Regions from separate parts of the Nonomuraea sp. NPDC003709 genome, predicted to be linked through region 1. Evidence: riboswitches for the same ligand, from Rfam matches in the RefSeq annotation. Region 1 holds a riboswitch; each other region holds the start of a gene.
What was found. Region 1 has a riboswitch for S-adenosylmethionine ahead of ABZX61_RS62980 (extracellular solute-binding protein). Riboswitches for the same ligand answer to the same signal wherever they lie in the genome.
Positions count from the first base shown of each region.

Region 2: another riboswitch for S-adenosylmethionine. It lies ahead of ABZX61_RS42915 (GNAT family protein); the one in region 1 lies ahead of ABZX61_RS62980 (extracellular solute-binding protein).
Region 3: another riboswitch for S-adenosylmethionine. It lies ahead of thrC (threonine synthase); the one in region 1 lies ahead of ABZX61_RS62980 (extracellular solute-binding protein).

Region 1 is NZ_JBEXMW010000049.1:38,036-47,874, forward strand. It holds gene ABZX61_RS62955 (hydantoinase B/oxoprolinase family protein) at 1-1,163, opposite strand, end outside; gene ABZX61_RS62960 (hydantoinase/oxoprolinase family protein) at 1,166-3,271, opposite strand; gene ABZX61_RS62965 (ABC transporter permease) at 3,268-4,068, opposite strand; gene ABZX61_RS62970 (ABC transporter permease) at 4,061-4,918, opposite strand; gene ABZX61_RS62975 (ABC transporter ATP-binding protein) at 4,915-6,042, opposite strand; gene ABZX61_RS62980 (extracellular solute-binding protein) at 6,009-7,115, opposite strand; SAM riboswitch class IV at 7,170-7,290, opposite strand; gene ABZX61_RS62985 (DUF5937 family protein) at 7,375-8,349, opposite strand; gene ABZX61_RS62990 (MFS transporter) at 8,409-9,608, shown strand; gene ABZX61_RS62995 (hypothetical protein) at 9,774-9,839, shown strand, end outside.
Region 2 is NZ_JBEXMW010000018.1:144,204-154,042, forward strand. It holds gene xylB (xylulokinase) at 1-710, shown strand, start outside; gene ABZX61_RS42890 (hypothetical protein) at 824-1,567, shown strand; gene ABZX61_RS42895 (class I SAM-dependent methyltransferase) at 1,573-2,430, opposite strand; gene ABZX61_RS42900 (hypothetical protein) at 3,033-3,719, opposite strand; gene pyrE (orotate phosphoribosyltransferase) at 3,823-4,347, opposite strand; gene ABZX61_RS42910 (Ig-like domain-containing protein) at 4,628-5,809, shown strand; SAM riboswitch class I at 5,894-5,994, shown strand; gene ABZX61_RS42915 (GNAT family protein) at 6,002-6,631, shown strand; gene ABZX61_RS42920 (hypothetical protein) at 6,806-7,210, opposite strand; gene ABZX61_RS42925 (hypothetical protein) at 8,370-9,311, shown strand; gene ABZX61_RS42930 (hypothetical protein) at 9,344-9,481, opposite strand; gene ABZX61_RS42935 (hypothetical protein) at 9,589-9,839, opposite strand, start outside.
Region 3 is NZ_JBEXMW010000055.1:22,530-32,368, forward strand. It holds gene ABZX61_RS64155 (lipid-transfer protein) at 1-918, opposite strand, end outside; gene ABZX61_RS64160 (OB-fold domain-containing protein) at 915-1,319, opposite strand; gene ABZX61_RS64165 (S8 family serine peptidase) at 1,461-2,585, opposite strand; gene ABZX61_RS64170 (hypothetical protein) at 2,582-3,196, opposite strand; gene ABZX61_RS64175 (SAM-dependent chlorinase/fluorinase) at 3,272-4,078, opposite strand; gene ABZX61_RS64180 (DUF3263 domain-containing protein) at 4,196-4,495, shown strand; gene otsB (trehalose-phosphatase) at 4,535-5,305, shown strand; gene ABZX61_RS64190 (hypothetical protein) at 5,341-5,916, shown strand; gene ABZX61_RS64195 (trehalose-6-phosphate synthase) at 5,923-7,353, opposite strand; gene ABZX61_RS64200 (RNA polymerase sigma factor) at 7,385-7,939, shown strand; SAM riboswitch class I at 8,019-8,160, shown strand; gene thrC (threonine synthase) at 8,174-9,406, shown strand; gene ABZX61_RS64210 (MoaD/ThiS family protein) at 9,431-9,706, shown strand.

The DNA of each region.
Region 1 (9,839 bases):
TCCAGGACCTGCACGTTCTGGCCGGCGGCGCGCTGCTCGGCGACGACCACCGGCACCACCAGCCCGCTGGAGGCGGCCGGCAGCACGTGCGGGGCGGCCAGCCCGAGCGCGCCGCCGACGGCGTCGTTGACGCGGTTGGCCGAGGCGTGCCGCACGCCCACGGCGGCCGGGTGCACGGGGTTGACCAGCGAGCCCTCGGGCGTGGTGACGGTGATCGGCGCGATGAGCCCCGCGTTGAGCGCGATGCCGGGGTCGAGGGTGCAGATGAGCGCGAGCACCCTGGTGGTGATCCAGGCGTGCGGCCGGCCCAGGGTCGCGATGTTGAACGCCGCGGCGACCTGCGGATCCGTACCGGTGAAGTCGAGGTGCAGGTCGCCCGCGCGCAGCGTCGCGGTGACCGACAGGCGGACCGGCAGGCTGGAGACGGCGTCGTCGTCGAGGTAGTCCACGAAGCGGTGGGTGCCGTCGCCGAGCGCGGCCAGGGCGGCGCGTGCCTTGCCCGCGGTGTACTCGACCAGGTCGCGCTGCGCGTCGAGCACGGTGGCCAGGCCATGCTGGGCGACGACGCCGGCCAGCCGCTCCCGGCCGGTGCGCAGCGCCGCGCGCATGGCCCTGATGTCGCCGAGGTTCGCCTCGGGGGTGCGGCTGTTGGCCGAGATCAGCGCCTCCACGTCGCGGCTCGGCTCCCCGGCGCGCACCAGCTTGACCGGCGGGATCTGCAGGCCCTCCTGGAAGATCTCGTCGTTGACCGGCGACAGGCTGCTCGGCACCCGGCCGCCGATGTCGGAGCAGTGGATGAACGCCCAGCCGTAGCCGACCAGCTCGCCCTCGTGGAAATACGGCTCGATGAGCTGGATGTCCGTCAGGTGGGTGGCCAGGCCGCCGGAGCGGTACGGATCGTTGGTGATGATCACATCGCCGGGCTCCAGCGGGCCGGCGGCCTGGACGGCGGTCAGCACGTTCAGGCCGACGAAGCCGGAGACTCCGATGCCGCGCGGGTAGGCGACGAAGCCACCGTCCAGGCCCGCGAAGGCGCAGCAGAAGTCGGCGGTCTCCTTGACATACAGGGAGCGGCTGGTGCGCTGCAGGGTGAGGCACATCTCCTCGGTCATGGCGCTGAGCCGGTTGCCGACGATCTCCATGGTGACGGGGTCGAGCCGCACGTTCAGGCCTTCCGACGGGGGTTGTGGGCGCCGTCCGGCCGGCGCAGGTGCAGGTTGCCGGCCTCGTCCACGTCCGCAGACCAGCCGGGCGGCACGACCACGGTGGTGTCGTCCTGCTCGACGATCGCCGGGCCGTCGAACGCGTCCCCCACACCGAGGGACTCGCGCAGGTGGACGTGGGCGTCGTGCCAGGCGCCGGCCAGCAGGACCCGCCTGCGGGCCGTGGGGCGGGGCGCGCCCGTGCCCGGGGGGACGGCGGCGGGCGGCAGCTCGGCCGCCGGACCGACCACGCCGAGCCTGGCGGTGCCGAGCTCGATGGTCGCGCTCTGGTCGCGGAAGCCGTACAGGCGCTCGTGCTCGGCATGGAACGCCTCGGAGACCGCCTCGACGTCCAGGCGGTCCGGGTCGAGGGCGACGCGGAGCTCGTACGCCTGGCCGGAGTAGCGCAGGTCGGCCGCGAACGACAGCCGCCCCCGCAGCCGGGTCTCGCCGTCCTGCTCGGCCAGCCACTCCCGGGCCTGGGCGGACAGCTCGGCGAGCACGCCCGCCAGGCGGGTGGCGCTCGCGGCGTCCAGGGGGCGGCGCAGGCTGCGGGCGAAGTCGCGGCGCAGGTCGGCGCCCGCCGCGCCCAGGGCGCAGAACGTGGCGGCGGTCGGCGGGACCACGATGTGCGCGATCCCGACCTCCTCGGCGAGCATGGCGGCGTGCGTCGGGCCCGCGCCGCCGAACGGCACGAGCGCGAACCGCCGCGGGTCGAGACCGCGCTGCGCCATGATCTTCTGCAGCTCGGTCGCCATCCCCGCCGTCGCCACCCGCAACGCCGACGCCGCCACCCGGTACGCGGCCAGGTCGTCAACGACGCGCTCGCCTCCGGAGGCGAGGTGGGCGGCGATGCCCGACAGGGCCTTGAGCGAGGCGTCGGCGTCGAGGGGCATCCGGCCGCCGAGGAACGTGCGCGGGTCGATCAGCCCGGTCGCCAGGTAGCAGTCCGTCACCGTCGGCCGCTCGCCGCCCCGGCCGTACGCCGCCGGCCCGGGGTCGGCGCCCGCGCTGCCCGGCCCGACCTTGAGCACGCCCGGCCCGTCCACCCAGATGACCGACCCGCCCCCGGCCCCGATCGCGTGCACGGCCACGACCGGCACGATCAGGGGCAGCCCGCCCACCGTGGTGTGGGTGGCCAGCTCGGGCGACCCGTCCACGGACACGGCGATGTCGCTGCTGGTCCCGCCCATGTCGAACGTGACGATGGCCCCCGCCCCCAGCCGGGCGGCCGCCGCCACCCCGGCGGCCGGGCCCGACAGCACGGTCTCGACGGGCCGCTCGGCGGCCGAGCGCAGGCTCATCGAGCCGCCGTTGGACGCGCTGATGAAGATCGGCGCCGACACCCCGAGCCCGCGCACCCGGCTGTCCAGGCGGGCGAAGTAGTCGCGCATGAGCGGCTGGATGTAGGCGTTCATGCAGGCCACCAGGGCACGCTCGTACTCGCGTACCTCCGGCCACACGGTCGCCGAGGCCGTCACCGGCAACGCGGGCAGCCGCTCGCGCAGGCCCACCGCGACGCCCTCCTCGAAGTCCGGGTCGGTGTAACCGTGCAGGATCACGACCGCCGCCGCGTCGGCCCCGGTGGCCCGCAGCCGCGCGGCGACGCGGTCCAGCTCGGCGGCGTCCGGCTCGGCCACGGGTTCGCCCCGCGGGCCCAGCCGGGCGGAGATCTCGACGATGAGGTTGCGGGGGACGAGGGGCTCCTCCTTGCCCGCGTACAGGTCGAAGGAGGATGGCATGCGGCTGCGGCCGATCTCCAGGATGTCGCGGTAGCCCTCGGTCACGACCAGGGCGATGCGCGCGCCGCGCCGCTGGATGACGGCGTTCAGGCCGATCGTGGTGCCGTGGACGAGGCCCGTGACCTCGTCCGGCCGCAGGTCCGCGCGGGCGAGGAGGGCCGCCAGCCCGTCCGCGACCGCCAGGGACGGGTCGGCGGGCGTGCTCGGCTCCTTGTGGTGCACCACGAGGCCGCGGTCCGGCACGGAGGCCACGAGGTCGGTGAACGTCCCCCCGACGTCGATGCCGATCCGCGCCCCGGTCGCGGTCGCCGTATCCGTGCTTGTCATAGGGCCTCCGAAATGCGAGCGAATCGGTCCGCGACCACCATCACCACCACGCTCGCCGCCATGAGCAGCGTGGACACCGCGGCCATCGACGGGTCGAGCTGGTACTGCACGGCCGAGAAGATGCGCAGCGGCACCGTCGTGGTGTTCGCGCCCGCCACCAGGGCCGTGACGGCGACCTCGCCGAGCGAGGTGACCGCGGCGAGGATCGCGCCCGCGAGGATGCCGGGCCGCAGCAGCGGCAGCGTCACGGTCAGGAACACCCGGACCCGCCCGGCGCCCAGGCTCAGGGCGGCCCGCTCCAGCGCCGGGTCGAGTTGCGCGGCGCTCACCATGACCGCCCGCACCACGAACGGCAGCGCCACCAGCGAGTGCGCCAGCCACAGCCCGGTCACCGAGTTGACGAGGCCGACGCCGTGGAAGTAGTAGAGCAGGCCGAGCGCGACGATGATCTCCGGGACCATCAGCGGCGACAGCGCGAACCCCTGCAGCGGTCTCCGGCCGGGGAACGACCCCTGCGCCAGCCCGTACGCCGCCAGCGTCCCGATGACCACGGTCGTCGGCACCACCAGGAGCACCAGCAGGCCGCTCAGCCGGAACGAGACCCGCCAGTCGGGCGAGCCGAGCACCTCGGCGTACCAGCGCAGCGACAGCCCCGACGGCGGGAACGCCATCGAGCCCGCCCGGTTGAACGAGCTCGTCACCAGCACGACCAGCGGCGCGATCAGGAACAGGAACACCAGCGCCGCCAGAGCCGCGGCCACCAGCCGCACGATCCTGTCGTAGCCCCGCTCACCCATGAAAGCGCCTCTCCCAGATCCGGAACACGCCCGCCAGCAGCCCCGTGGACACGACGGTCAGCGCGAGCAGCGCGAAGCTCAGCGCCGCCGCCACCGGGTAGTCGAACACCGTCGTCACCTGGTCGTAGACCCGGATGCCGGTCAGCGGCTGGGTCACCCCGCCGACCAGCAGCGGCGTGATGTAGATGCCCATGGCCAGCGCGAAGACGATGAGGGCGCCGGTGACCGCGCCGGGCAGGCTGAGCGGGACCGTGACCCGCAGGAACGTCCTGACCGGCCCGGCTCCGAGCGTCTGCGAGGCCCGGTGCAGGTTGCGGTCCAGCCCGCCGAGCGCCGTCGTGAGCGGGATGATCGCGAACGGCAGCAGCACGTGCGTCACCGCGACCACGACGGCCGGGTAGCTGGTGAGCAGCTGGGCGGGCTGGTCACGCAGCCCGGAGGCGACGAGCGCACGGTTGACGAGCCCGTTGCCGGACAGCAGCACGACCCATCCGTAGGTGCGTACGACCACGCTGGTCAGCAGCGGCGAGATCACGATGACGAACAGCAGGGTCCGCACGACGCCGGGCCGCCGGCGGGCCAGGAAATACGCGGCCGGGTACGCCAGCGCCACGCACAGCACCGCCACCAGGAGCGCGGTGGCCAGGGTCCGGAGCAGGGAGCTGTAGAAGTACGGCTCGGTGAACACCCGGGCGTACTGCCCGAAGGTGAAGCCGGGCAGCGCCGCGTTGAAGGCGTCGACGGGGCTGAAGCTGAGCCGCAGCAGCCCGACGAGGGGGACCAGGAACAGCGCGGCCAGGAAGGCGACGAGCGGCAGGACGTACGGCAGGCCCGCCCACCGGCGTGTCATGGCGCCTCCGTTTCCAGGAGGATGACGTCGGCCGGATCCCAGTGCGCGAGCACGGACGTGCCCGCGCCGGGCGGGTCCTCGGTGCCCGCGCCGGTGTCGGCGACCTGCACGCTCAAGATGCGTCCGTCGGCCAGCCGCACCTCCACGTGCCAGGCGTCCCCGGCGAAGGCCCGATACCCCACCGTCCCGGCAACGGCGCCGACCACTCGGCCGGCCCCCGGGCCCGGTGTGGCCAGGCGGATGCGTTCGGGGCGGACGGCGACGACGGCGCGCCCGCCCGGCCACAGCGACAGCGGGCCGCACTCGACCACGATCCCGCCGGAGTCCAGCGCGCCCGAGCCGGTCACCGTGCCCTCCAGGACGTTGGCCGCGCCGATGAACTGCGCGACGAACCGGGTCGCCGGCCGCCGATAGACCTCGTCGGGGGTGCCGAGCTGCTCGACCCGGCCGCCGTTCATGACGGCCACCCGGTCCGACAGCGCGAGCGCCTCCTCCTGGTCGTGCGTGACGAAGACCATGGTGGTGCCGATGCGCCGCTGGATGGCGCGCAGCTCCACCCGCATCTCCCTGCGCAGCTTGGCGTCCAGGTTGGACAGCGGCTCGTCCAGCAGCAGCACGGCGGGCCGGATGGCCAGGGCGCGGGCGAGGGCGACCCGCTGCTGCTGCCCGCCGGACAGCTGGCGGGGCCGCCGCCCGGCGTACCCCTCCAGGCCGACCAGGCTCAGCGCCTCCCGCACCCGCTCGTCCCGCTCCCGCCGGTCGAGCCGGCGCACGCGCAGCCCGTACGCCACGTTGGCGGCCACGGTCATGTGCGGGAAGAGCGCGTAGTTCTGGAACACCATGCCCAGACCCCGCCGGTACGGGGGCCGCCGGGTCACGTCGGAGCCGTCGATCACGATCCGCCCGGCCGTGGGCTGGACGAACCCGGCGACGCAGTTGAGCAGCGTCGTCTTGCCGCAGCCGCTGGGCCCGAGGATCGACAGGAACTCGCCCTTGCGGATCGACAGCCGGTCCAGGTCGAGCACGCGCGCGCCGTCGTACCCGGCGGCGAGCCCTTCGATCTCGACGTGCCCGCCGCCTTCTTCCGGGGTCAGCCGAAGATCTGGTTCCACCGCTGCTGCCATTCGTTCAGCTTCGGGGTGGCCACCGCGTAGTCCACCCAGATGAACTTCTTGAAGACGTCGGGACCGTGCTTCACCTTCTGCTCGAACGGCTCGCTGTAGGAGATCGAGTCGTTGCCCGCGGCGTACCAGGTGCCCTCGGCGAACGGCTTCTGGTTCTGCGCGGCCGTCAGGTGGTCGAGGAACTTGTTCGCCAGGTCGCTCTTCTGCGTCCCCGCGGCGACGAAGTACGAGGTCAGCGCGCCGACAGGGCCGGACTTGGGGTAGGTGAAGCCGATCGGGGAGCCGGCCTGGGCCATGGCGAAGGCGCGGCCGTCCCAGAAGGGCATGATCCAGGCGTCGCCGTTCTCGATGACGGTGGCGGCGTTGCCCGCGTTGGCGGGGAAGGAGGACACGCAGCCCTTCAGCGTCGCGAGCTTGTCGAACGCCTTGTCCACGGCGGCCGGGTCGGACAGCGTGCCGCCCTGGGAGGTGACCAGGGCCGAGAAGAACTCCAGGCCGGGGTTGTAGGTGAGCGGCGGGAGGGCGACGTGGCCGCAGTACTGCTTGTCGAAGATGTCAGCCCAGTCCGCGGGCGGCGTCTTGATCTTGTCGGTGCGGTAGAGGAGGCCGGTGGAGCCGGTGGTCAGCGGCACTCCGTACTGCTTGCCGTCATACGCGGACTTGCCGGCGAGGACCGGGTCCAGCTCCTTGAAGTGCGCGAGCCCGTCGGTGGCCAGCGGCTGGAGCAGCCCGGCGGAGGCCGCGGGCAGCGACGCGTCCGGGGTGAACGCGATGACGTCGAACGGCGGGTTCTTGCCGCCGGCCGCGCGCAGCTTGGTGAGCCATTCGGCGTTCGCGCCGTAGACGAGGTTCACCTTGGCGCCGGTGTCGCGTTCGAACGGCTCCACGAACGACTTCTTGAACAGTTCTCCCCACGCGCCCGCGAACGCGGTCACCGTGAGCTCCTGCTTCGCCGCGCCGCCGGTGCCCGTGGAGCCGCCGGTGGAGCCGCCCGTGTCGACGCCGCCGCAGGCCGTGACCGCCAGCGCGACCACCATGCCCAGTCCCGCGAGGCGAGTGAATCCGCCCTTCATCTTTCCCTTTCCTTTTCGAGCAGCCGGCCAAGGGCGCAGGGCAGCACGACTCGACATCCGCGCTTGCCGTCAGCAGCACCATTCGGCTCGACGACCGTGTCATCACCCGGGGCACCCCGCCGCGGTGGGAGGGTTGCCGTCCAGCAAGCCGGGGCTTCGCACTGGACTCGTGACATAAGCGACTATATCAGTAGGATTTACCTGGATATGGCATGAGGTGATGCTTAGTGGCTTTTGTCTCTTTTGTGCGAGGGTGTGCTCAGCCGTTGACCAGGGCGTCGCCGAGGGGCGTGCGCGCGTACAGGACGCCGCGGCCGACGCGGGTGCCCGCGATCAGGCCCGTCCTGCGCAGCGCCGCCAGATGGCCGCCGGTGGTGCCCAGGCTCTGCCCGAGCAGGGCCGCGAGCTGGGTGGTGGTGGCGGGCTCGGCCAGCTCGGCGAGGATGCGGGCGCGGCTGCGGCCGATCAGGGCCGACAGGTCGGCGTCGGCCGCGGCGGGCACGGCCGCGGCGCCCCTCGCGGGGTAGATCATCGCGTACGGCCAGGCGTCCTCCAGATAGGCGCCGACGGCGGTCGTGAACGCCGACGGCAGGAAGAGCAGCCCCTTGCCGCCGAGCCGGCGCAGCCCGTGGAGGCTGGTCAGCTCGACCTCGATCTGCCCCCGGGGCCGCCAGTGGACCTGCGGGCTGAGGTCCTCCAGCGCCGCCGCCCAGCCGTAGGCCGCCAGCCGTCCCGCCCGATGGGCGACGTCGCGCTGCAGGATCGCGCGGAAGCGCGGCCAGTCGTGGGAGACGATCTCCGTCCAGAGCGCCTCGTACGCGTCGGCGAACCGCTCCACCACCCGCGGTCCCGCCAGCAACTCCCTGACCCCGCCCGCCGCCGGCCGCCCGGCGAGCGCCCGAGCGATCTCCGCGTGCGCCTGCTCCAGCGGCGTCCTGCGCATGGCGGCCAGCTCAGCCTCGAACGGCACGTCCACCGCCGTCGGCGGCGGGGCGATGAAGGCGACGTTCGTGCCGCGCCGGTTGCCGCTGATCGCGTCCGAGGCCCGCAGCACGGGGTGCGTGCGTTCGAGCTCCCGGTACGTGCCCCGCCACCGAGCGGCCCACCGGCCGTGCACGCCCGCCTCCAGCCGGCCCGCCAGCACCCACTGCGCGTGCATGGTCTCGATCAGCGGCGAGATCGCGAACCTGGTGGCCACCAGGTCCTGCGGGGTGACCTCGATTCTTACGGGCACCTTTCGGTTATATCCGAAAGAGTCGCCGGCTCGCCGGTCCGGTCCGCACCATCGTGGACGTGAATGGGGCGACGTTCGGCGAGGTGTTCGCCGTCAAGGAGTTCCGGGTCCTGTTCGGCAGCTTCGCGCTGCTGGTCGGCGGGGACTCGATCAAGATGCTGGCCCTGTCCGTGCTGGTCTATGCGCGGACCGGCTCGGTCGGCCTGTCGGCCGCCGCGTACATGGCCGGCTGGCTGCCGTTCATCGTGGGCGGGCTGTTGCTGCTCTCGCTGGCCGACCGGCTGCCGCCGCGGGCGCTGATGGTGACCGGCGAGGTGGTCAGGGCGGTGACGTGCCTGCTGCTGGCCTTCGCGGGGTTGCCGGTCTGGGCGATGCTGGCGCTGGTGCTGGTCACTGGGCTGTTCACGCCGGTCTTCTTCGCCGCGCGGGCGGCGATGCTGCCCGACGTGCTGCCCGGCGATGCGTTCGTGCTCGGGCGGTCGGTCCTGAACGTGGCCTCCGCGAGCGCGCAGATCGCGGGGCTGGCGGCCGGGGGCGCGTTCCTGGCCGTCGCCGGGCCCTCGGGGGCGCTGGCCACGACCGCGGGCCTGGCCGCGGTGGCCGCCGTGGTGCTGCGGGCCGGACTGCCGTACCGGCCCGCCCGGGGCACGGCGCGGGCGGGCGCGGTGCGCCAGACGCTGCGGGTCAACCGGCGGCTGCTGGCCGACGGGCGGGTGCGCGGGCTGCTGCTGGCGGGGTGGCTGCCGTGCGTGTTCCTGGCCGGGGCCGAGGCCATGGTCGTGCCCTATCTGGGCGGGCAGGGGCAGGCCGGGGTGGTGCTCGCGGCGGCGGCCGTCGGGATGGCGGTGGGGGAGTTCGCGGTGGGCAGGTTCGCCGCGCCGGGGCTGCGGGAGCGGCTGTCGTTTCCGCTGGCGGTGCTGCTCGGCGTGCCCTGGGTGGGGTTCGCGCTCGGGCCGGGGATGGCGTGGGCCGCCGTGCTGGCCGCGGTGGCGACCGCGGGGCTGTCGTACCAGCTGGGGTTGCAGCGGCGGTTCGTCGAGTCGGTGCCCGAGGAGGTGCGGGGGCAGGCGTTCGGGCTGCAGTCGTCCGGGCTGATGACGGGGCAGGCGGCCGGGGCGGCGCTGGTCGGGGCGCTCGGAGAGGTGATCGCCCCCGGGCCCGCGATCGCGGTGGCGGGCGGTGCCGGGGTCCTGGTCGCGCTGGCGATGGCGGGCGTGCTGCGCCCGGGCGGTACGCGCGAAGCGGCCCCTCACCTCTGACCGGCCGGTGAGCGTGCGGCGGGCCCTCGCCGTTGACCGGCCGTTGAGCGCGCGGCGGGCCCGGCTGCCGAGCTCGCGCAGCCCCGCCGCTGATCGGCCGCGCCCCCGGCACGGGCGCGGAAAACCCCCCGCGATCGGGCGTGTCCCGGCTATATGGTGCCGTTCGTGGACACTCTGGAAAGCCTCGTCATCGCCCGGCGGCTGCGCGTGCCCATCGGCGCCGCGCCCGCC
Region 2 (9,839 bases), on a different contig from region 1:
CCCCCGGCACGGGCGACAACATGGCGGCGGCGCTCGGCGTGGGCGCCCGTTCCGGCGACGTCGTGGTGTCGCTGGGCACCTCCGGCACCGTGTTCGCGGTCGCGGAGTCGCCCAGCGCCGACCCGACGGGCGCGGTGGCCGGCTTCGCCGACGCGACGGGACGGTTCCTGCCGCTGGTGTGCACGCTCAACGCCGCCCGCGTCATGGACGCCGCCGCCCGCATCGCCGGGGTGAGCCTGGACGCGCTGAGCGATCTGGCTCTCCAGGCCCCGCCGGGGTCGGGCGGGCTGACGCTGGTGCCGTACCTGGAGGGCGAGCGCACCCCCAACCGCCCGACCGCGACGGGCTCCGTCCACGGGCTGACCCTGGCCACCTCGACCCCCGCCCACCTGGCGCGGGCGGCCATCGAGGGCATGCTGTGCGGCCTCGCCGACGCTCTCGACGCGCTGGGCACCAAGCCGGAGCGGGTGCTGCTGATCGGCGGCGCGGCCCGTTCCGAGGCGGTCCGCCGCATCGCCCCGACGATCTTCGGTGTCCCGATCACGGTGCCGCCGCCGGCCGAGTACGTCGCCAACGGCGCCGCGTACCAGGCCGCCACACTGGTCACCACGCCGGACTGGCGGTCGGAGGAGACGGAGACGTACGAAGGGGACGCCGTCCCGTCGATCCGCGACCGCTACGCCCGCGCCACCACCCACATCCTCGACTGACACCTGTCCGGCTTGTTTCCGGTCGCCTGCCCGGCGCCCCTGACTTTCGACAGGGGCGCCGGTTGACCATCGGCCGATGACGGGCCCACCTCAGCGGCGCCAGGCTCGCTCCCATGAACACACCCTCCTCTCTCACCGGCGCCCCGATGGACATTCCCTTCCCCGGACGATGGATCGGCGGCGTGACGCTCATCGTGGGACCGGTGATCATGTCCGCCGGATACCTGCTGCGTCATCTGAGCACGGTCACCGCCCTCACCCCTCAGCAGCAGGCCTGGGCCGAGGCACAGCCCTTCGCCGCCTACGGCCAGCTCCTCACCTACACGTCGGCGCCCGCCCTGCTCACCCTCTCCTACGCGGTGTTCGCGTTGGGGGCGCTGCTGCTCTTCCCCGCCTTCGTCGCCCTGGCCCAGCAGGTGGGCGGCCACCTCGCCTACTGGGGCGCCACGCTGCTGGTCATCGGCCTGTTCGCCCGCCTGTACTTCGCCGGCGCCGACCAGACCGCCTTCCAGCTCACCGAGGTCATCGGCCTGGACCAGGCGACGAGCGCGATCATGAAGGAGTATGTGGACATCTCCTACGGACCGTGGCGGGTACCGGTCTGGGCCTCCGTCGGCCAGTACGCGGGCTCGCTGCTGCTGGCCATCGCCGCCTGGCGCTCAGGCCTCTTCGGCACCGCCCGCGCCGTGATGTTGCTGCTGGCAGGAGGTACGTGGATGGGCGTGCTGAAGGGCGCCTCCATCCCCGACGTGCTGGTCACCGGCCTGCTCTGCGTGGCCCTGGTCCCGCTCGGCGCCCGGATGCTCCGTGACCGGCCGCCCGCCACGACCGGCCGGCCGAAGGCGCTGAGTTGGTGAGCGGGTCAGGGCTTTCGGAGATGCCAGACGATCAAGGCGGGAGTGTCCCGATAGGCCACCGCCGCCGCTTCCGAACACCACCGCTGAGCGAGAGGGCCACCGTGCCCGCCGTACGACTCGCCCCACCGAGGTTCGTGGCAGGCCACGATCCGCAGCCCTGCCTCGTGGATGGCGTTGATGTAGTCACTGGCCAGGAAGCGGCTGGCCGGCATGGCCCGTACGCCCCCGTCCGATCCCGCCACCCTCGGCACGCCTCCCAGATACAGCGACAGCGGATGGATGTCCGACAGCACCACGTGCCCACCGGGGCGAGCGACACGGGCCAGTTCGGCCAGCGGCGGCCCCAGGGCCGGCAGATGGGTCAACGCCAGCGCGCAGACCACCGCATCGAAACTCTCCGACGGGACCGGCATGCGACACAGGTCCCCCTGATGGAACTCCCCGTCCGGAGCCTTGGCCTCCGCTCTGGCAAGCATCTCCGCCGAGGAGTCCACGCCGACGACCTCATGCCCCAGCCCGGCCAGGAACGCGGCATGCCGGCCGGTGCCGCACGCGGCGTCCAGCGCCCGCCCCACCGCCAACGTTTCCAGGATGCGCCGCACCAGCGGCTCCTCCACGGCGATCAGCGGGTTTCCTTCGCCGTCGTATTGCTCAGCCCACTGCGCGTACCCCTCCGTGGTGGAGGCCTGGCCGACGACCACGCCCGCGTTCAGCTCCGGATCCGGGTCGGTCACCATCTTGCGGATCTCGGCGATCCGCTCCTCCACAAAGGCCGCATCCCCCAGATCACCCGCCTGCGCGCGTAACAGCGCGATTCCTTCCAGCCCCAGCAGCCAGGCCAGCGAGTGAGCGTAGAAAGGCATGCCGACACGATAAGAACCACGCCATCGCCACCGCGACTCAATTAAGGCGGAGCCGTTCACCCTCCGGAGTCTGGTTAAACGACAGAGTCGCCGCAGGCGGGCGACTGCGCCGCGTACCCTTCGGCGACCAGCAGGTACACGCAGTTCAACGCGAGGGCCGGTCAGAACGGCAACGAAATGACGCTCTGCCTGCGCATAGATGTCCGGTCGACAGGGCGAGAATCTCGCGCACGATCACTGCCACTGTCTCCTCAGGGGCCCTGACCAACGCTACTCACGATCTTCAACCCTCCCACAAGAGGCCGGCCGGTGCGGGATCGGCTCTCCTCGTACCGGCACCACCCCTGAACCTGGGTTTCCTAGGGACATTTCCCGGAGTCACCGCGGCAACCGAGGGTCCACGCCGCTCTTCCGAGTACTGGCCGTACTATCTTCCGGGCAAATGGATACGCCATCGGGCTGGACCGCGCAGAGTTGTCGAAAGCGATGAACGTCATATACGGCTACGAACCGACGGTCGCCACGGTCTCCGGCATCGGCATCACCGAGACCACGCCATTGGTTCCATGAATGCGTACAACTCTTCCGCGGAGCCCGAGTAATCAAGACCCGTAGACGTTCGTAAGCGGCAGATAGGCACTGAAGTGGTCGGCCACAATATCCGCCACAGCCTCCGCATCATCGACCCCATCCACTTCCAGAACCCGGATGCCCAAACGACGAGCGGAACGAACGGCCTCGTCGGCGACGAGCCGGTCTCGGGCGAGTCGGTTGCGCTGTGCTCGATCAGGATCGCTGACCTGGTGATCGACGGCGGCGGCCCGGGGCAGCTCGCGAACCTGACGCCGGCGGAACTCTTCGCTCGGCACCATGACGATCATTCGCCAGGTTGAGTCGATGATGGGAGCGACCAGTTCGGGACGCAGCCCCCAGCCTTCGGCGACGACCGGCCGCCCCGAAACCAGGCCACGCAGGTCGTCCAGAACCCATTCGAACCGCGCGGGAAACCCGGCCAGGATCTCGTCGGCCATTTTCTGCGGGCTGGTGTTCACCCAGACGGCGTCCGGCTCAGGGTCCGCGATGGGCTCGCCAAGCCGCACGCGACGGGCGATCCGACGGTCATTGTGCGCACGTGCGTCGTGATAGTCGTAGTGATAGGCGGTCAGCCCGTACCGGGTGGCCAGCAGCCTGGCGACGGTGGATTTGCCGGCCCATTGTCCCCCTCCGATCCACAGGGCGTTGTGCAAGGTGCCGAACGGATCCCAGACCTCGCTATTTGTGGCGTTCACGGTTACAGCATGGCGACGGCACCGACCAAAGAAACAGTCTTGTTCTGCCCGCCCGGACGGGTGACGATCGTAGAGAGAAGCCCTTGTCGATGGGCCCGGCGGATCAGTCCGTCATGCGCAGATCGGTCGCGGTCAACAACGACGAAAGCCTGATGCCTTCCGCGGCCAACGCCGCCGCACCTCCCTGCTCGCGGTCGATGACGCACAATGCCTCACTGACCTGGGCCCCGAGGCTCCGCAGCTCAGCAGTGGACAGGACGATCTGGCCACCGCTGGTGACAACATCCTCAACCACCAGAACCCGCCGCCCCACCACATCCGCACCCTCGGCCAGACGACAGGTCCCGTACGCCTTGGCCTGCTTACGGACGAACGCACACGGCAGACCGGTGTGCCGGCCAAGCGCGGTGACCACCGGAATCCCGCCCATCTCAAGCCCGGCCAACACCTCGATGTCCCCCGGGACCACGGGCGCCATCGCCCGAGCGATGTCATCCAGCAGAACGGGATCACCCTCGAACTTGTACTTGTCGAAGTACTCGGTGGCGGTACGTCCTGAGCGGAGCACGAAGTGGCCGGTGAGGTGGGCTGCGGCATGAATCCTGCGAGCCAGGTCAGAGCGCGTCACAGGCACCCAGTCTCCCAGAGGTATGGCGGACGCGCTCAGGGCCGCCCACACAGCCGAGAAGCAAGAACGGCCTCACCTCATGGTGGGCGGGTGCCACGTCCCGAGGTCCCACTCCTCGATCTCGCAGACGCCCTCTGGATACGCCTGCCTCGCAACCTGCCGCATCGATCAAGGCACTTTTGCATTGTTACCCACAGTTATGGGCATATAGCTCTCCGTATCGCTAATAGGCCGTCTTGTCCGAAAGATGCCTATTTGTCGGGGAATGGAGGCATCGACGATGCGGAACGGCCGAACCATACTCGTCAGCACGTTCACGGCTACGCTGCTGCTGACCGCAGGCTGCACCTCGGGTGGCTCGAACCCACCACCGCCCGCCGGCCCACAGGAGCGGGCCCTCGCAGCCAAGCTGTCGATCATCCCGGCGAACGGCACGAAGAAGGTGCCCCCGGACGCCGGGGTCAGTGTCAAGGCCACCGACGGCAAGGTCACCAAGCTGACCGTCGCCGACGCCAAGGGGCATGAGGTCCGCGGAACCCTCGGCGCGGACGGGACGTGGCACCCCACGTGGCCGCTGCGGCCCTCGACCGCGTACACGGTCAGCGCGCAGGCGACCGGCAGGGACGGCAAACCCGTCACCGCGCGGGCCACGTTCACCACGCTCAAGCCGAAGCGGGTGCTGGAGAGCGGCATGTCCCCGCTGGACGGCGAGAAGGTCGGCGTCGGCATGCCCGTCCAGCTCCTGCTGTCGCGCCCCATGACCGCCAGGAGCGACCGGGCCGCGGTCGAGAGGTCGCTGGAGGTGCGGATGTCGAAGCCGGTCGAAGGCGCGTGGAGCTGGGTGAGCGACCGCGAGGTCCAGTTCAGGCCGCGCGAGTACTGGCCTGTCGGCGAGAAGATCACGGTGGTCGCGCACCTGGCCGGGCTGCGCGCGGGCCGGGACCTGTGGGGCACCAGGGACCGCAGCCTGACGTTCACGGTCGGCGACGAGCACATCACCAAGATCCGCAATGCCACCCACCGGGCGGTCGTGCGGGAGAACGGCAAGGTCGTCAAGGCCATCCCGGTCAGCCTGGGCAAGAAGGGCGACGAAAGCTGGTCCGGCGTCATGATCGCCCAGGAGAAGGCCGCGTCGACCCTCATGGACTCGGCCACCATCGGCAGGCCCGGCGAGTACTACGCCCATACCAAGTGGAATGTCAGGATGACCTACAGCGGCATGTTCTTCCACGCCGCGCCCTGGTCGACCGGCGCGCAGGGCAACAGCAACGTCAGCCATGGCTGCGTGAACGCCAGCATGGCCAACGCCCGCTGGTTCTACAACTTCACGCAGCGGGGAGACATCATCGAGGTCACGGGGACGTCGCGGAAGCTCGAGTTCGGCAACGGGCCGACGCCGTGGGCGAAGTCATGGGACGACTGGCTCGCGGGCAGCGCCCTCGGCAGGTCGATCAACGCCTGATGGGAGAAACCGCGTCGGTTTGATTGGGCGGACCCGCTTGCGAATTGACGGTGTCCGCCTGTGCGGGCATGATCTCGACTCGGTAGTTCATCCAGAGGATCTGAGGGACCTGGCCCTGTGACGGTCCGGCAACCTCCCCGGCGGGAAACCCGCGGGAAAGGTGCCAATGCCAGGAACGATGAGGGAGAGCTGATGAGCGTGCGGCTTGATGTTCCTGTCCTTTCCGGGGATCTGGTGCGGTTGGAGCCGCTGGCGATGCGACATGCGCCGGATCTCGCGGAGGCGGCCGAGGAGGATCGGTCGTCCTACGACTTCACGCTGGTGCCTCGCGCTCGCGAGATACCGGACTACCTGGCGGCCCAGCTCGTCCGCGACGGGCTGACCCCATTCGCGCAGGTTCGGCTTACCGACGGCAAGGCGGTGGGCTGCACCGGCCTGTGGGATCCCCGCAGGTGGCCGGACCGGCCGGACCTGCGCGCGATCGAGATCGGCTTCACCTGGCTGGCCGCCTCGGCGCAGGGCACCGGGATCAATGCCGAGGCGAAGCTGTTGCTGCTGTCGTATGCGTTCGACACGCTCGGCGTTGCCCGCGTCGACCTGAAGACCGACGCCCGCAACCACCGGTGCCGCCAGGCCTTGGAACACCTCGGCATCCCCTTCGAGGGCGTGCTGCGCGCCTGGTCCATGTCGTGGGCGCACGGGGAGGAGGGCAAGGTCCGCGACTCGGCCATGTTCGCAGTGGTCGCCGAAGACTGGCCAACCGTCAAACCGGCACTGCAAGCCCGTCTCACCGCCGTGAGCTCCCGTTCGCCGGCCCTCTGAGAAGCTTCGGCTGGGTGCGGTGAGGCGCCCCTGAGCGTCTGAACACTGCCTGTCGGTAAGTTCGGCGCCCACCAGCTTGGCCGCCCGGTGGCGGGACTCGACCCGTGCCTGACCCGTCACGCCGCCTTGTCACGGGGTCCGGAGCGGACCCCGTGACACGAGGTTGACATCCCATCAAGCAGCGTCGAGCGCTGCGGTGATCTTGCGGGTCATCTCGACCAGAGTGGGACTGGGCCGGCCCTGGTGGGTACGGGCGGCTGCTTCGAGGGCGACGCTGACGGTGCTGCGGAAGTTGTCGGCCTCGGCCGGATCCTGCTGCTTGAGCAGGCTCATGGATGCGGTCAGGGCCGGCAGCACCAGGTCGGCGAGGTCGGCGACGGACTTGCCGTACTTCACGCCCTTGGGCGCCTTGGTGAGCACGTGCCCTACCAGGCCGGTCGCGGAGGTCAGGGCGATGGAGCCCTCGGTGGCGACCTTGTGGGCCGAGCCGGCGGCACCAGCGGCGGACATCAGGGAGACGGCGCCCCACGCGGCGGTCCGCAGGGTGAGCTTGTCCTGGTCGATGAGGGTGATGGACATGGTGCTGTACTCCTTCAGGTCTGCTATGAAACGGGCTTCCACGGGGGGCGGGGGCGAGCTGGGCGTGCCCCGGTTCGCGCTCTGTGCATTCACTGTCACCGACCGCTCTGATACCGGGCCGTTGGCGTGCTGACACAGCCGCTGACACCGACACAGCATCCGACCTGATCGCCCCCAGGACACCGCCTGTCGCGCTCCTGCCCTCCTACGGGCGCAGTCCGAGGAAGGGCTCAAGGCTGGGAAACAGGTGGACCGATCATGATCTGGTCTTCACCACGAAGCTTGGCGACCCGATCGAGCGCACGGAGGACTGGAAGCAGTGGAAGCCCATCCTCAAACAGGCCTACCTACAGGACGCCCGAGTCCACGATGCCCTCCTCATCGAGCAGAGTGTTCAGGAGACCCATGTGAGTACTGCACCCATGCAGCAACCCTCCAGATGAAAGACTCCGGGGACCGCATAGACGGCGGCCCTCTGGGGGTCTCCCTGATCAGGGACGGTTAAGGTCCTCGATCGCGAGCACGACGGCTGTGACAAGAAACCCCAATCCCACGCCCACCAGCGCGATCACCGCTGTGGTCGCATCGCCCCCTGCTCCGGTGAGAACGACCCAGCCGGCCGCTACGAGTAACAACCAGCCGAGAAGGACGAGACTACGAGCTCCACTACGGCAAGTTCCGCGGCTGCGCTTCACCGCATCAGCAGCTCGGATCCTGTGTGTCCCTATCGGTTCCACCTGGATCACCTGGCCGCGCTGGTCTCCATGGGATGGCTATGGGCCAAACAGAGTTAGGCGGATGATCGCCTCTGCTGTGGTACCCAACTCCATCTCCCAAGCTCAGGGTGCCGTCACGCAAGAAGCCACGCGTCCCTGGGCGACGCGACTTCCATGCACTGGGCCGCGGTGCGGCCAGCTGACGCATGGTCTTTCCACGGCCTGGTGATCGCCTGATCTTGTCTGGCATGGATCACGCACGTGACATGGGCATGGGTTTTCGGGGTAGGTCGAATTGCCAGGCGGCCGGATCCTACGACGTCGCCCAGACAGCCACAGTCAGCGTCAGCGAATTTGCAGAGGGCACGCGGCCGCCAGTATTCGCGGTGGAGGGCTCGATGAACACGCGGACAGCTCAGCCCCAGGTTGGGATCACCCCGAACATGTTCGGAATCTCCTACGGGTTGGCCGGTCTGGCCACCTGCTGGGGGTACGCGGCCATGCGGGGGGTGGCGCCCGCGCTGGTGGCCGACGTCCTGTTCATCGTCACCGCCGTCGTGTGGCTGGTGCTCATCGTCGGCTACGTGTCGCAGGTTCCGCGCCGACCCGGTGGCTGGCGCGCCGAACTGGCCGATCCGGTGCTGGCGCCGTTCGTGTCGCTGATCCCGATCGTCGGCATGCTCCTGGCGACCGGCCTGATGCCCCACGCCCCCACCGCCGGCCGGTGGCTGTTCGCCGTCTTCGCCGCCGCCACCACCATCCTGGCCGGGTGGATCACCGGCCAATGGATCGTCGAAGAGCTCGACCTGGATCGGTTGCACTCCGGCTACGTCCTGCCCGCCGTCGCTGGAGGACTCATCGCCTCCATCGGTGCCGCCCGCGCTGGCTGGATCGCCATCGCCCACGCGTTCATGGGCCTCGGCGTCATTTCGTGGCTGCTCATCGGCTCCGTCATCATGGCCCGGCTACTGTTCCGCCCCCGCCTGCCTGCGCCACTGCTGCCCACCCTGGCCATCGAGATCGCACCGCCCGCTCTCGGCGGTCTTGCCTACCTGGCCATCACCCACGACAAGGTTGACGCCGTCGCCCTGGTGTTCGGCGGCTTCACCGCGCTCGCCGTCATCGTCCAACTCCGGCTGATCCCCGTGTACCGCCGGTTGGCATTCGGCCCCGCGTTCTGGTCCTTCGCGTTCCCATACGCCGCCGTCGCCATCTTCGCCCTGCACTGGATCAGCTACGGAAGGCCCGTCGGGTACACGGTGTGGGCCTGGTGCGTACTGCTCGCGATCACAGCCTTCATCGCCGCGCTCGCCGCCAAGACGACGACCGCCCTCGCCAGCCGTAGATTCCTGCCCCGACTCCAGCAACCGCAAGCACCGCAGTAACGACATACCAGCCGACAGTGGATCACAGGCAATCACTTCCCCCAGATGAGGATCCACTCGCTCTGCGGGGCATCCGGCCAGTACGGAACCCACTGCTGGGCGGCGGCCACGATGGCCCCGCCGTCCAGGTCAACGATGCTCAGCTCAACGCCGCCGACAGGCCACTCCACGCCGAATTCGAAGGTCTCACGAGGTGGCCGAGGGTCAAAGCCACAGCCCCAAGTCCCCCCAAGATCTGGGAGAGGGCCTTCCGCCTGCGGAGGACGCTGGATTGCAACTAGAACTGCAACTGAGGAGCGGTCATCACGGGAGGCATGACCTCGATGATGCGTGCCGTTCCAGAGGGTCGTCGCCTCTCATGCATGGTGATCAGGTCACCCGGCTCAAGGTGCCACCAGTGCCCTGGGGTCAGAGGAAGCAGTCTCACCAGCCCGCACCCGCCCGGCTTCAGGGAGCCTCGGCCCTCCACCCAGAGCAAAGCGATGCTCCACAGAGGCCCGCCCTCGGGTGTCCGCCGGCCGATGTCCC
Region 3 (9,839 bases), on a different contig from region 1:
CTCCATCCAGTCCAGTTCCAGGGCCGTCGAGAGGTCGTACACCTCCGCCAGTGAGACGTCCTCAGGTCCCACCCCTGCTTCCTCGTACGCCGCGTGCGCGATCGCCGCTCTGAAGGGCCTCTCAGGGGCCGGTACGGCGGTGCGGGAATCGGTGGCGAAGTTCGGCAGCTCCAGGATCGTGCTGGGGAACGTCGGGGTGACGGTGGAGACCGCGGCCAGGCGTACCGGAGCCCGCAGGCCCCGGCGGCGGGCGTAGGACTCCGAGGCCAGGACCACCGCCGCGCCTCCGTCCGAGGTGGCGCAGATGTCCATGAGGCGCAGCGGGTCGGCGACCAGCGGCGAGGCCAGCACCTCCTCGGCGGTGACGGGCTTGCGGTAGCGGGCCATGGGGTTGAGCGAACCGGCCCGCGAGTTCTTGACCTTGACGGCGGCGAAGTCGGCCGGGGTCGAGCCGTGCACGGCCATGCGCCTGCGGGCGTACAGGGCGAAGTAGGCGGGGTTGGTGGCGCCCAGCAGGCGGAAGCGGAGCCAGTCCGGGTCGTCGGGGCGGTCGCCGCCGACCGGTTTGAAGAAGCCCTTCGGGGTCGAGTCCGCCCCGACCACCAGCGCCACGTCGCACAGGCCCGCAAGGATGCGCGTGCGGGCGATGTCCACGGCCTGGGCGCCGGAGGCGCAGGCCGCGTAGCAGGAGGCGATCCTGGCACCCGACCAGCCCAGCGCCTGCGCGTAGGAGGCGCCCGCGACGAAGCCCGGGTAGCCGTTCCTGATCGTGTCCGCCCCGACCACGAACTCCACGTCGGTCCACGCCACCCCGGCGTCCCGCAGGGCCGCGCGGGCGGCGGCGACGCCGTACTCCAGGAAGGGCCTGCCCCACTTGCCCCACGGATGCATCCCGACGCCCAGCACCACGATGCTCATGAGACCCGCTCCCACATCCACATCAGCGGCCCGTCCGACAGCGGCCCGGAGGTGAGCTCCAGCTCCATGCCGACCTCCAGCTCGTTCACGGTGAGGCCCTTGACCTGCCCGAGCACCACGATCCCCACCTCGTCGAGCTCGACGGCGGCCAGCGTCACCGGCACGTACGGGTCCGCGGCGACGTAGGGGGCGGGGGGTGGGTAGCAGGCGTTCGTGTACGACCACACCCGGCCACGGCGGGGGAGGCGGGTCGTCTCCATCGAGGTGGCGTCGCAGCGGGGGTTGGGGCAGAGGCCGGGACGGGGCGGGAAGGTGACGGTGCCGCAGGCGGCGCAGCTGGTGCCCAGGAGGAAGACGCCGTCCTCGTCGATGGCGAACCAGCCCTCGATCGCTAACGTCATGCCGCCAGTATCGCACAAGCGCTTGCTAGGGTAACGACCCGCCGACGCCCCTTTGCCCGGACGGGTGCGCGGGTGGCCCGCCGACGTCCCTTCTGTCCCTTTGGAGAAGACCCGGGGTTGGGGAGGGGGTCGGGGGAGGGGTCAGGGGCGGCGTTTGCGGTGGCGGACGAGGATGCGGGCCGACATGGCCGCGGCCAGCATCACCATGCCCGCCACCACCGGCCCCCGGGAGGCGGGCGGCGGGCCGTCGCCGAAGTACGGGCCGGGGTGGGCCAGGCCGGCGCCGGGCGGGTCCAGGCGGGCGGCCTCCCGCAGGGCGAGCAGGGCGTTGGCCACCCCGTGCCCGTAGGCGGGGCTGTGGCCGTCGGCCGGCTGCAGCCTGGTGCCGAGCTCGATGGCCGTCCGTACGTGGTAGGGCGACATATTGGGATACGCGGACTTGATCAGGGCCGCCACGCCCGCCACCATGGCCGCCGCCGAGCTGGTGCCGTCGCTCACCACGTACGAGTCGCGCGCGTCGGCCGTGACGATCTCCGTGCCCGGCGCGACCACCGACAGGTAGTCCTGCCTGTTGGAGAACGCGGCCACCCTGAGCTCCCGGTCCACCGCCCCCACGGCCATCACCCCGGGATAGGCGGCGGGGAAGTTCTTCCTGTTGGCCGTGCCGCCGTCGTTGCCCGACGAGGCCACCAGCACGGCACCCCGCGCGATCGCGTACTGGATGGCCTCCTCCTCCGACGGCGAGCCCTCCCACGCGCCGCTGCCGCCGCCCAGCGACATGCTGATCACGCCGGCCCCGTGGTCGACCGCGTACCGGATGCCCTTGGCCAGCGCGTCGCGCCCGCCGGCGCGCTGCTGCTCGCGCAGCGGGTCGCCGTTCTCCAGCGTGACCCGGATGGACAGCACCCTGGCCGCGGGCGCCACCCCGATCACGCCGCCCTTGTGCTCGTCGCCGTGGCCGCGCCCGGCGATCAGGCTGGCCATGGCGGTCCCGTGCCGCCCCCAGAGGCCCTTGGCGGTGCCGGTCAGGTCGGGGCCCTGGATCACGGCGCCCTCCAGGTCGGGGTGGCGGCCGTTCACGCCGGTGTCGAGCACGGCGACGATCACACCCTCGCCCCTGCTCGACCGCCATGCCTCGGGCAGCCGCATCGCGGCGAGCTGCCACTGTCCCGCCCGGGCGGCCTCGCCCACGTCGTCGGTGGCGCTCGCCGGAACGGTTCCCACCACCAGCGCGGTGACGAGGAAGGCGACGGCGAGCCTGCTCATCGGGTGAGCGTCCGGTGCAACTCGGTGGCGAGCTGCCGCGCCGTGGCGCGCAGTCGAGGTGCGAGGCGGTCACCCGGCTGGTACGGCCGGCCGTCGGCGTACCCGGCGGCCGTCGCCACCACGTAGCGCTCGTCGGACCTGAGCACCACCCCGGTGAAGTACTGCCGCTCGCCGAAGCGCTCGGCCGGCCCTCGGGGAAAGGCCACCGGCCGCACGGTCGCGGGCCGTCCCACGCGGTAGTAGTCGCGTCCGGGCGTGTCGAGCACGGCGATGCCCACGGTGGCGACGAACGTCTGCGTGCTGTCGGCGTACGTGGCGCGCAGGGCCACGCGGCAGCCGCGCCGGACGGCGGCGGGCTGGAACGCCGTCCGGCAGGGCGCCTCGGGGGCGACCCCGGCCAGCTCGTACGTGACCCGCGCCCCCGACGGGCTGACCCCGGGCAGGGTCGCGGGGAAGATCTGCGCGACGGGCCACGCGTGCCAGCGCTCTGACACGGGCGGCTCCGGCGCGGGCCAGATCGCGGACATTATGGAGAGCAGCACGATGGACAGCTGGTACACGTCGACCTCTGGAGGGGAGGGGAGGGACGCCCGCGCGTTGCATTCTGACACGCGCCCGCTGATTCTTTCCGACGCTTCGGTAAACAGACCGATACGCGGAGTAATTCCGATCTGTGCGCCTTCGTCCTATGGAGTAGGGGAGAGTCGGACATGTGCGCCAGGTGGGAGCCCCAACCGCTGCGCTGCGTCACCGGAATTGACCGCGATCGCGATCAGCCCCGCCGAGTCCGCGAACGCCACCAGCTCCCCCGGCGGCACCGCCGCGAACGTCTCCCGGTAGGGCAGCGAGAGCTGCCGCCGGCCCAGCCAGACCCCCAGGGTGTCGCCCACCCGCACGCCCAGCGCGTGCAGGTCGCCGACCGCGATCGACAGCTGGGTGTTGCCGTAGCGGTCGACCGAGACGACCTCGCCCTCCACCGAGCCCTCGCGCAGCAGCGTGGTCGGCGCCGGCAGCGTCACCAGCCTGCCGATCGGCACCTCGGGCCCCAGGTCCGCCGGTCTCAGCCCGCCGCACAGCCGCCCCGCGACCGGCGAGAAGACGTCGCGCCCGTGGAAGGTGGGGGAGACCGGCCGCAGGAAGTGCTCCTCGTTGCTGATCGCGTAGGCGGCCTCGGCGCCGCCGCTGGCGTGCACGGCCCACGACAGCAGCCCGTTGTCGGGTCCGATGAACACCCGCCCGCCCGCCTCGACGGCCACCGCCCGCCGGGCGCCGCCCGCGCTGGGATCGACCGCGCCGATATGGATGCCCGCGGGAAGGTACGGAATGGTCTGGGCGAGAATCGCCGCGCCACGCCGTACGTCACCCGAGGGGATCAGGTGGCACACGTCGATCACCCGCGCCTCGGGGGCGATTCCGGCGATCACTCCGTGACACGCCGCCACATAGCCGTCTTCGAGTCCGTAGTCGGTGAGGAGCGTGATTACTGAGGTCACATTTCGTGACTGTACGTCTCTCAATACGTCGTGAACAGCCGCACTTCGCACATTACGATTGGCCACGGGCCGCGTGCGTGCGGAGTCGTCGCGCGCACCTTTCCCGAGGAGGACACCATGGGAGCACCGCTCAGCGGTGACAATGCTGCCCAGGAGACGTCCGGCCAACCCCTCTCAGAACGCGATCTCGAACTCCTCGCCTTCGAACGCCAATGGTGGCGCTACGCGGGCGCGAAGGAGCAGGCCATCAAGGAGAGCTTCGGGTTCTCCGCCACGCGCTACTACCAGTTGCTCGGTGAGTTGATCGACCGGCCGGAGGCGCTGGAGCACGATCCCATGCTGGTCAAGCGGCTGCGCAGGTTACGGTCCACCCGTCAGCGTGACCGCGCCGCCAGGAGACTCGGCATGCGTCCCTGACCGGCTGGGTACGGCAGCCGCGTGAGGAACATCCCTGGAATGAAAGCGATCTTGGACGACCCGGCGGGCGCCGTGATCGGGCTCGACTTCGACGGAACCCTGTCGCCGATCGTGCCCGATCCCGCCGAGGCCGTGATCCATCCGAAGGCGCCGGAGGTGCTGGCCGAGCTCGGCGCCCACGTCCTGGCGGTGGCCATCGTGACCGGCCGGCCGCCGGCCACCGCGCTGGAGCTCGGGCCGGGCCTGGCCGATGTGCCCCGGCTGGTCGTGCTCGGGCACTACGGCTTCGAGCGCTGGGAGGCCGGGCAGATCTCCGGGCCCCCGCCGCCTCCGGGCGTGCTCGAGGCAGAGGCCGAGCTGCAGCTGCTGCTCGAGTCGCTGGGCCTGCGAGACGTCACCATCGAGGACAAGGGCCGGGCCGTGGCCGTGCACACCAGGCGCAGCTCCGACCCGGAGGGCGCGCTGGCCAGGCTGCGCGAGCCGCTGGCCGAGCTGGCCGGCAAGCGCGGCCTGGTGGTCGAGCCGGGCCGCTTCGTGCTGGAGCTGCGGCCGCCGGGCATGGACAAGGGGCAGGCGCTCAGCCTGTTCCTGGCGGAGCGGGCCGCCAGGTCCGTCATGTTCGTGGGCGACGATCTCGGCGACCTGGCCGCGTTCGAGGCCGTACGTCTCTCGGGGCTGCCCGGCGTGACCGTGTGCAGCGGCTCCGCGGAGGTCACCGAGCTGGCCGAGCGGGCCGACATCGTGGTGGACGGGCCCGACGGCGTCGTCGCGCTGCTGGAGGAGCTTGTGGCGGCTTTCAGCCGTTCGTGATTGAGCTGCAAGTCGCGCTCCCTAGGGTCGGGCGCATGCACAAGCGACACCTCGCCGCCGTGGCCGTGGCCGCGGCCACCCTCCTCGCGACCTCCCTGCCCGCCCACGCCGCGCCCGCCCAGGCGGTCAAGCTGCGCAAGGGCCTGACCCTGTACATCCCGATCAAGTGGGTGGTCCACCGCTTCGGCGACGATGTCCAGATCGTGACCGGCAAGTGCGGCAAGCCCATGGGCTGGGGGACGCCCGAATGCGACGCCTTCTACGTCCTCGGCCCCTCGTCCATCAAGCGCGGCGCCGAGGGGTTCGGCCCGTACACCGGCAAGAGGCCCTTCTACACGGCGAGCGACGTGCAGCCGTGCCCGTTCAACCGGAAGTGGGGCGAGGCCATCGGCCCGAAGGTCACCAGGGGCCTGCGCCAGGTCGGCGCGGGGCACAAGGCCGCCTACAACGCGTGGCAGTCGGAGTGCGTCAAGTATTCGGGCTCGACCACGAAGGTGCTGCTCCGCTTCACGCAGCGCGAGTGGTACCTGCCGCAGAGCAAGATCCTCATCGTGGACCAGTGGAACACGCCGGGGCTGGCCGACACGCTCAAGCACGCCGACTGGACCTGACCGGGCTCAGATCTCGGCCAGCGCGTCGAGCTGGGCCGCGAGCCACTTCTGCGGGGGCAGGGCGGTGGCCGCGGCGTGCAGCTTGTCGCGCCGCATGCGGCGCTCGTCCTCCGGCATGACGAGCGCGGCGTGCAGCGCGGCGGCCGTGCCGCTGATGTCGTACGGGTTGACCACGAGCGCGTGCGGGCCCAGCTCGGCCGCCGCCCCCGCCTCGCGCGAGAGCACGAGCGCGCACCTCGTGGACAGGATCGGGCCCTCCTTGGCGACCAGGTTCATCCCGTCGCGGATGGGGTTGACCAGCAGCACGTCGGCCATCCGGTACGCGGCCAGCGAACGCGGGTAGTCGTCGTTGACGTTGAGGATCAGCGGGTCCCAGTCCTCGGTGCCGTACTCGTCCTCGATCTCCTGCGCGCAGCGCAGCACCGACGCGGTGTATTCGCGGTATTCGGGCAGGTCGTGCCGGCTCGGGTAGGCGAACGCCAGGTGCACCACCTTGCCGTGCCACTCCGGGTGCGCGGCGAGGAACTCGCGGTAGGCCACCAGGCCGCGCACGATGTTCTTCGACAGCTCGGTGCGGTCGATGCGGACGATCAGCCGGCGGTCGCCCACCTGCTCCCTGAGCGCGGTCATGTGCGACTCGACGTCGGGCTCGACGGCACGCTCCCACAGCGCGTCGCCGTCCACGCCGAGGCTGTGCACGCCGATGCGGGTGGTCCGGCCCTCGTGGGTGACGCTGCGGCCCACGCGGTCGACCTCCGCGCCCAGCAGCGCCTCACAGCAGTCCATGAACGCCTGCGCCCACCTGTCGGCCAGGAACCCGGCGTGATCGGCCCCCAGGATGCCCTCCAGGACCTCTCCGACCACCTCGTCGGGCAGCAGCGAGAAGTATTCGGGGGGCGCCCACGGGGTGTGGCTGAAGTGGGCGATGCGCAGGTCGGGCCGCTCGGCGCGGAGCATCGCCGGGGTCAGCGTCAGGTGGTAGTCCTGCACCATGACGCGGGCGCCGTGGCCGGCCTCCTCGGCCAGCGCCAGCGCGAACGCGCCGTTGTAGTCGCGGTAGGACTCCCACTCGCGCTCGAACCTCGTGCCGAAGTTGGGTGAGTTGGGGATGTCGTAGAGCAGGTGGTTGACGAACCACAGGGTGGAGTTGGCCACGGCGTTGTAGGCGCGGTGGAAGGTGGCGGGCGGGATGTCGAGCATGCGCACCGGGCCCGTGTCGTAGCCGGCGTGGTCGATCCGGCCGCCGGGCACCAGGCGCACGGCGCTGCGGTCGCCGTCGGACAGCGCCGCGCACACCCACAGCATGCCGTCCTTCCTGGCCACCTCGGACAGTGCCGAAACCAGGCCGCCGCCACCGCGTTTCATGGTCAGCTCGCCGTCGTCCGAGACGGTAAAGGAAACGGGCCCTCTGTTGGAGGCCACCAGGACGCTGTTCATCTACGCTCCCTTCGCCCATAGGATCCCAGCTATGGCGCTAGATGAGCTAACCGAGGAACTCGCCCGCTCGGCCGCAGGAGGAGATCATCGCGCACTTGGCGAGCTCCTGGCGCGGATCGAGCCCGATGTGATGCGACACTGCGCCCGGATCCTCCCCTATCACCAGGATGCCGAGGAAGCCTCGCAGGACACGTTGCTGGCCGTGGCGCGCAACATCGGCCGGTTCGAGGGCCGGGCGCGGTTCAGCACCTGGCTGCACATCGTGACGGCCAACTGCGCGCGCACCACGTACAGGTCGCTCAAACGCCGCGCGGCCGAGCAGACCTCGGACGAGCTGCCCACGCAGAAGCCGGACGTGGCGCGGGTGAGCGTGATCGCAGGCTCGCGGCTCGACCTGCTCGACGCCATGGAGGCGCTGGAGGCCGACAAGCCCGACCTGGCGCAGGCGCTGGTGCTGCGCGACATCGTCCAGCTCGACTACAACGAGGTGGCCGAGCAGCTCGGCATCCCCCTGGGCACCGCCAAGTCGCGCATTCATCAGGCCCGCAAATACGTGCAGGGAGTGCTGGGTGATGATTATCGCTGAGACGCCACGTCTCGCATCTTGAGACGGGTGGCCATTTGGGCCCCATGGACGGGTAGAGTCCTTTTCAACAACTGAATATTGCTCATCCAGAGGGGTGGAGGGACCGGCCCTGCGAAGCCCCGGCAACCCTCCCGGTTTGAGACTCGCGACAGGGCGAGGCCGACCGGGACAAGGTGCCAATTCCGGTCTGCGGTCAAGGTGGCCGCAGGCGAAGATGAGGGAAGGCCTCGCTTCATGTCGCTCGACTTTGGTCCTGCTGTCGGTCTGTCCTGCCGTGAGTGCGGCACGCGTTACCCGCTCGGTCCGAGCTTCGCGTGTCTGGAGTGTTTCGGGCCGCTCGAAGCGGCCTATTCCTTCGGTACGGTGACCCGCTCCGACATCGAGTCTGGTCCCGCCAACATCTGGCGTTACCGGTCGCTGCTCCCGGTGCCGGTTGACGTCGCCAGTAAGCCCAATATGAACCCCGGCTGGACCAAACTGGTCAAGGCCGGAAACCTCGGACGCGCACTCGGTCTCAAGAACCTGTACGTGAAGGACGACTCGGGCAACCCCACCCATTCCTTCAAGGACCGGGTCGTCGCCATCGCCGTCGAGGCGGCGCGTAACTTCGGCTTCCACACCCTTTCCTGCTCCTCCACGGGCAACCTCGCGGGCGCGGTCACCGCGGCGGCGGCGCGCGCCGGGCTCGAGGCGTGCGTGTTCATCCCGGCCAACCTCGAAGCGGCCAAGATCGCCATGGCTCGCGTGTTCGGCGGGAAGCTGATCGGGATCGACGGCACCTATGACGAGGTCAACCGGTTCTGCTCCGAGCTGATCGGCGACCCGCTGGGTGACAAGTGGGGGTTCGTCAACGTCAACCTGCGGCCCTACTACGCCGAGGGCTCCAAGACGCTCGCGTACGAGATCGCCGAGCAGCTCGGGTGGCGGTTGCCCGAGCAGATCGTCATCCCCATCGCCTCCGGCTCGCAGCTCACCAAGATCGACAAGGGCTTCCGCGAGCTGGTGCAGCTGGGGCTGGTCGAGGACACGCCGTACAAGATCTTCGGAGCGCAGGCGGCCGGGTGCTCGCCGGTCTCCACCGCGTACAAGGCGGGGCACGACGTCGTGCAGCCGGTCAAGCCCGACACCATCGCCAAGTCGCTGGCCATCGGCAACCCGGCCGACGGGCCGTACGTGCTCGACATCGCCCGGCGCACCGGAGGGGCCGTCGAGGACGTCACGGACGCCGAGATCGTGGCCGCGATCAAGCTCCTGGCCTCGACGGAGGGCGTCTTCGCCGAGACCGCGGGAGGGGTGACCGTGGGCGTGCTGAAGAAGCTCGCCGAGAGCGGGCGGCTCGACCCCGAGGCCGAGACCGTGGTCCTCAACACCGGCGACGGGCTCAAGACACTCGACGCGATCAGCGACGACGCCCAGCCCACAGCCGTGATCCGGCCCTCCCTCGACGCGTTCCGCGCGACTGTCTGACAACCAGGAAAGGCGAGTTAAACCATGAGCGTTTCGGTGCGGATTCCCACCATTCTGCGCACCTACACCGGGGGCAACGCCGAAGTCAGTGGCGAGGGCGCGACTCTTCGTGACGTGCTTGCCAAGCTCGACTCCGACTACCCGGGGATCGGCGCGAGAATTCTGGATGAATCGGGCAAGATTCGTCGTTTTGTCAACGTTTACGTTGGGGAAGAGGACGTCCGTTTCGCCGACGGGCTCGACACTCCGGCACCTGAGGGCACTCAGATCTCAATCATCCCGGCGGTTGCCGGCGGCTGAGTGCTATAGATCACACGTGTGGAAGGCGCCCCTAGTGGGCGCCTTCTCCATTTCCAGGGCAAATGAAACGTACAAGCGCCTTCGTTGCGAAGAAATGCGTCGTTTGCAGATTGACTCTGTTGCCAAACCCCGT